2 linked regions of the Heyndrickxia acidicola genome follow. The protein of the gene in region 1 interacts with the protein of each later gene in a pairwise test. Links are inferred from orthologs where the notes say so. Each region holds a gene or a part of one and is shown on either strand. Other genes may lie near its edges. The genes, in order: ndk and A5N88_RS14925.

Evidence for each region.
Region 2: the proteins of ndk (region 1) and A5N88_RS14925 interact in binary tests that used the Escherichia coli proteins (3 or more experiments, as listed by UniProt). The link is inferred for Heyndrickxia acidicola from one-to-one orthologs.

The regions. Positions count from the first base shown.
Region 1 is NZ_KV440953.1:549,949-553,181, reverse strand. The notes cover bases 336-3,233. They hold ndk (nucleoside-diphosphate kinase), read right to left. Parts: upstream 2,059-3,233; coding sequence 1,612-2,058; downstream 336-1,611. Other genes in these bases: A5N88_RS02565 (demethylmenaquinone methyltransferase), read right to left, coding at 3,207-3,233; hepT (heptaprenyl diphosphate synthase component II), read right to left, coding at 2,228-3,190; A5N88_RS02580 (CheR family methyltransferase), read right to left, coding at 453-1,229. UniProt on the Escherichia coli protein: Major role in the synthesis of nucleoside triphosphates other than ATP. The ATP gamma phosphate is transferred to the NDP beta phosphate via a ping-pong mechanism, using a phosphorylated active-site intermediate.
Region 2 is NZ_KV440953.1:3,197,084-3,200,147, forward strand. What follows is about bases 293-3,021. They hold A5N88_RS14925 (uracil-DNA glycosylase), read right to left. Parts: upstream 2,132-3,021; coding sequence 1,454-2,131; downstream 293-1,453. Other genes in these bases: A5N88_RS14915 (DUF423 domain-containing protein), read right to left, coding at 293-647; A5N88_RS14920 (YwdI family protein), read right to left, coding at 768-1,055; A5N88_RS14930 (YflT domain-containing protein), read left to right, coding at 2,471-2,827; A5N88_RS14935 (ThiF family adenylyltransferase), read right to left, coding at 2,895-3,021. Outside these bases: more of A5N88_RS14915, read right to left, coding at 276-292; more of A5N88_RS14935, read right to left, coding at 3,022-3,064. UniProt on the Escherichia coli protein: Excises uracil residues from the DNA which can arise as a result of misincorporation of dUMP residues by DNA polymerase or due to deamination of cytosine.

The sequences.
Region 1 (3,233 bases):
AGAGGATGTGAAGGATCCTTTCTGCTGTGCTCGTGCTGGGCAGCCCTTTTATTATCATGAATCTCACATATCCGTTCCAATTACCAGGGGACATGATCAACTTGCAGCCTAATAATGAAATAAGAATAACGTACTTTTTAAGTTCTGCTAATTGAAAGCTACTATTTGCAGCTTTTCATCCTTCTCAAAAAAATATTCTTATTAGATTTTTTATAAGGCTATTCTAAAATGATCATTTCTGCGAGGTCGAAGCATCTAACCTTCTCGTTATGGGAGAAAGGAACATTTTCATTCGCTATGGTGCGAATTTGATTACCATGGTGGTCTCTATTAAAGAACAATGTTGATTTTAACCTATGTTGATTGGCGCTGATACGCGAGACTCCTTTATAGCTAAGTCTGTTAGGGGAGCCCGCCCACAGAAGTGAGTGCCTGCAGCAGAAATCACAGGATTAACAAAGCCTTTTATAAAAAAAGGTATCTTCTATCTCTAAATTGTATTCCCTTGGTGTGAAAATCTGTTCGGTACTTCCTACAAACAAAGAGCCGCCAGGACGAAGAGACTCGCTAAATTTACGATACAATAGCGTCTTTGCTTCTTCTGTAAAATAAATCAGTACATTTCGGCAAATAATTAAATCGAAAGGATAATCAAATGGCTCCGCAAGCAAGTTATGCTGTTTGAAAGTTACAAGTCTTTTAATTTCTGGAGAAATTCGGTACAAGGAACCATCCTGTTGAAAATATTTTTTTTTCATTCCTACGGGGACCTCCGATAAAGAACGTTCTTGATAAACACCTTCCCTCGCTCGCTGGATGGCCAAGTTGTCAATATCCGTGGCCAAAATGGAAAATTGGGAACCCGGAAGATAGTTGGATAAAATCATTGCGAGTGTATAAGGTTCTTCCCCCGTGGAAGATGCTGCGCTCCATATTTTCAATGGTTTATTTTCAGCTATTAGCCGGGGCAGTATTTTGTTTTCCAATACACTCCAGCGCTGGGCATTCCGAAAAAATTCCGTCACATTAATTGTGATTCTATCTAAAAATTCATTTAAAAGCAGCGTACTGCTATTCATTTCTTTAAAATACTCTTGAAAAGAATCAAATCCTCTTTTTTCATAGAGAGTTGCCAGCCTTCTTTTCATTTGTCCTTCCTTATATAGGGATAAATCAATTCCCGTTTTCTTCAAGACTTGGACACTAAATTGCTGATAATCTTGATCCATTATTTCTACCTCAATCATTTATAATTTGAATATTTCAAGTATACAGGACAGTTTGTTCCAATGGTAGAAAATAAATCAAAGGAGAAAAAAATTACTAGCCAAACTGAGAAAAGGTAAAGTCTTCGGTTGATAAAAGAAAAAAATGTTTAGGTATCTCAGGAAGGAGAACGAGAAATGCGCTAGCCGAAAGGCGCTAAGAGCTAAACAGAGACTACATTGGCTTAATAACTTTTTTAATAAAGAACTTTATACTTTTGGCTTTGTTAATGGACATCGTTGTTTTTAACTCATTCGTCTGAAATAGCCGTTTCACACTCCTTTCAGTACAGCCATACTTTTAAAAAACAAAAAGAACTGGCACAAAGCCAGTTCTTTTTGTTTTTTAATAGATCCACTCGTTAATCAGTCTTGTATATTCGATTAATTCTTCCTGTGAGAAAAATAAACCGATTTCTCTTTCTGCACTTTCAGGTGAGTCAGAGCCATGAATAATGTTTTTGCTAACAGTTGCCGCATACTCTCCACGAATCGTTCCTGGAGCAGAATCCTTAGGATTTGTAGCGCCCATCATTTGGCGTGCAGTAGCGATTACATTTTCACCTTGCCAAACCATAGCAAATACCGGGCCGGAAGTAATAAAGCTAACCAGTTCACCAAAGAATGGACGCTCTTTATGCTCTCCATAGTGCTTTTCAGCTAATTCAGTTGATATTTGCATTAATTTTGCTCCTACAAGCTGAAAACCTTTTTTCTCAAAGCGGGATACGATATCTCCGATTAATTGTCTTTGTACGCCATCGGGCTTTACCATTAAGAACGTTTTTTCCACTGTTACCACCCCTATTATGTATATGGATCATGATTATATGACCCACGAAAAATAGTAACATTATTATACTCATTTGGCAACAAAAACTGCAAGCGCTTGCTACGCCTTTATTATAGGATGCCAAAAAGTTTTTTTTCTTTTTAAAATACTTTTTGGCATAATTTTCACCCTAAAACTTTCTTTTTCCAATATAGTGGGCGATATCAAGCAAGGACTTTTTAACTCTGTTGGATGGAAGTTCATGAAGGATAGAAATGGCTTTATCCAGATATCTCTTGCTAATGGCATAGGATTCTTCAATGGCACCCGTTTCTTTAATTCTGGTAATAATACGCTTCATTTCTTCCCTTGAGGTCTGCTCATTTACCTTTTGGATTTCGGAAATAATGCTGCTATCCCTCATGGCAAACAAAACAGGCAGTGTGATATTCCCCTGACGCAAGTCATCACCTGATGGTTTTCCTAATTCCTTTTCGGTTGAAGTAAAATCCAAAATATCATCAATAATTTGATATGACATTCCTACGTAATAGCCAAATCGAAACAGTTTGCGATGAATTTGCTCCTCTGCTCCTGCCGCAACAGCTCCTAATTCACAGCTTGCAGCTATTAACAATGCAGTCTTTCTTTTTATTCTTCTAAGGTAATCTCTTAAGTTCTGGTCAAAACGATACTTATCCTTTATTTGTTCAATTTCACCCAGACATACCTCTACAATGGTGTTAGCCAAAATGCGATGGGCTTCCGCGTTTTCAATGTTCGTCATGTACTCAAGTGAACAGGCAAGAATATAGTCACCAGTATACATCGCTATTCGATTATCCCATTTAGCCTTAACAGTAGGCTTTCCCCTACGGAGCTCGGCATCATCAATCACATCATCATGGACAAGCGACGCCATGTGAATTAATTCCAGAGCCACAGCAACGTTTTTTACCGCCTCAATATCGTAGTCGCCATATTTTGCACCCAATAGAACAAATACAGGACGAAGACGCTTCCCACCAGCATGCAATAAGCTGGTGGATGCTTCCTGCAAAAGCAGGGAATTTGATTTAATCGCCGTTTCCAGCTCTTTTTCTATTAGTGCAATATCCGCCTTTAAGTACGAATACATCATTTGTAATTTCATATTGTATCCACCCAGCTTACTGTTTCTCTTTAAAGCCTATATG
Region 2 (3,064 bases), 2.6 Mb from region 1 along the record:
GGAGCCTGTTAATCTTATTTTTTGATTTGGCTGTTTTCACATAGAATGTTGTTTTACATAGACCCTTACTTTTGTTGTCTCTCTTCATGGCCACTTTTCGTAAGCTGTTCACAAGTTATATAATGAACTTTAATCATTTTTTCCGAATACCAATAGCATTTAATTTTTACCCATGCACTCGATTTACGTGGCTTTTTAAGCTCCAGTTTTATGCTTCAAAGCCTTCGAGTACAATAAAAAATAGCCCTTCATTCGAAAGGCTGAGAATCCTGCGATTAAAGATATTTTACGGCTGCTACGGCAACCAGTACCCATGCAGCCAAGAAGCCTAAGCCTCCGAGCGGTGTAATGGCTCCCAACACACTAATTCTTGTAAGTGCAAGGATATACAAGCTCCCTGAAAATAAAACAATCCCAATAAACATTAGCCATCCTGCCCATGTCACCATAGAACTTGTTGTAATCCTTGCAGCCAGTAAGCCAATCGCTAAAAGACCTAATGCATGAAACATTTGATAGGTTACGCCTGTTTTCCATATTTCTAAGTACTTTGGTTCCATCTTTCCTTCTAGCCCGTGTGCACCAAATGCACCAAGCGCAACAGATAAAAAGGCATTAATTGCACCCAATAATATAAACACTTTCATGTCATAATCCTCCTCTATTTTATGTACTTTACATACAGACGCAGCTGCTCTATGGTTTCCTTAATTGCGTCAGTTTTCGCATATATTATCGTTTTTCGCAAAATCTCTTAAAGAGACTAATTAAAAATCAAAAATGGAATCTCCATTTGATCCATCACCAGTGGACAATGACCTGGATGGTTGAGCAGGCACCGATACAACAGGAGACTGAATCACATTTTGAGGCATGCTTTGTCTTTCTGTCTGTAATTTTGAAACACCTTCATACATAGATTTTTCATCAAGAATCAGTTCGCATAATATTTTTATGGAGTAGACGTGCTCGCGGATTTTTTGCATGTCCCTTCCTTTTGCTCCTATAACTTCCTGTTCCATCTTAGACAGCAGTGTTTGAATATCTATATTCATGATAAAGGCCACTCCTCAGGCTTATATAATAAAGGTATTTTACCATAGATGCCGGCAAATCTGTAACAAGTCACCCTCTTAGTGACATGGCTGATATTCATAAGTGGCTGCTTATGTACAATAGGTATACTTATAATTTTCCGGTCTTATAGGCAACTATCCATGTACTTTTATTATGACTGTATATTGAACCCTTTGTTTCCCTCTCTTTTTAGTGCCACTGCAGCGAAAATCTTCATGTAGGATCGCGAATTCAACAGTTAAGATGGACAATTCCTAATCATTAAAGACTCGGTGAAATATCTGTTAATAAACTCTAATAAAACCTTTTACTCTCTGAGGATATCGACATGTTTCACGTGAAACATGTCGAAGTAATTATAGCATCTTAAGCATTATCAGCTCTCTATTTCCCAATCAATCACAGGTAAACCATGACTCTCTAATATCTTATTGATATGTGAGAAAGGTCTGCTCCCAAAGAAGCCACGGCTTGCAGATAATGGGCTCGGATGAGGAGATTCAATCACATAATGTTTGGCCGTATCAATTAAATTGATTTTTGTCTGAGCAGGCCTTCCCCATAGCATAAAAATAACAGGACTATCTTTTTTATTTATTTGCTTTATCACTTCGTCAGTAAAAGTTTCCCATCCCCTATTTTTATGGGAATGTGCCTCTCCTGCCCTTACTGTCAACACAGTATTCAATAGCATCACACCCTGCCTAGCCCACTTCTCGAGACAGCCGTTATTCGGCACGGGAACTCCTAAATCAGAATGAAGCTCTCTAAAAATATTTCTCAGTGAAGGAGGAAACTTAACACCAGGCTTAACCGAAAAGCTTAGGCCATGCGCCTGATTTGGCCCATGATAAGGATCCTGTCCAAGCAGAACAACCCTAACGTCATGATATGGAGTAAATTGAAAAGCATTAAAAATGTCCTGCATCTCAGGATATATGGTTTTGGTTTCATATTCATTTTGAAGAAATTCCATCAGGTTTCTGTAATAAGGCTTCTTAAATTCATCTTGCAGCACATTTAACCAATCTGTATTTTTCAATTCCAGTTTTATATTCTGGCTCACTGACACCATCACCTTTCATATTCATGTAATCATTTATAGAATACCGATTAACCTATAAAAAACTTTTTTCGCCAACCGCGTGACTATTTCCCTTAGAAAAGGAAATAAAACAATACCAAGTTGATAACTTGGAATAAACGAAGATTCAAGTAATATTTGTATGTAAATAACTTATAAGAATGACATCTTCTAAACTAAACACAGTTATTACTGAAATTTCCTTAGCATATTTTTCAATGTTTAATGTATGAATGGATGGGCTATATAAAAAGTACAAACGCGGGGTTTCATCTTAAAGTCCCGTTTAACCAAAGAGGAGGAATTATCATGTATAAAGTAAATGTAGTTGAAAATGGTTTGCAGGCAACTGAACTTATCAATAATTTAATGAATGACGGCTTTGAGAAAGACCATATTTATCTTTTTGCACATGATGAAGATCGCTCTAAGGATTTAACGGATGCCACTGATACAGGGACAGTAGGCATGAAGGAACAAGGCTTATTTACGCAGGTCGGAAATGTCTTTAAAAAACGAGGCGATGAGCTCCGTTCAAAAATGACTTCACTCGGCCTAACGGACATAGAAGCGGAGAAGTATGAGCAAGCACTCGATCAAGGAAAAGTCGTTTTAGTGGCTGCAAAGGATGCTGACCATACGAATGATGACAGAACGATTATGTAATACAATTAAACTATGTTAAAAAAGCTTCCGGCCTGGGCCGGAAGCTTTTTATATTATAAATTCTTCCTTACCCCATCAATGAATGATAAAGTTTTTTTGCCTCCATAATTTCCTTTGTTCCATGAACTAAAGCACGTCCATCTTTAAATAAAACCATTCTGCTGTTGTTTTTCTTTACAGATATAAGATAGGGATTTCCGCTCACCTCATAGCCTGCACTTCTCCACTCTAAAACAA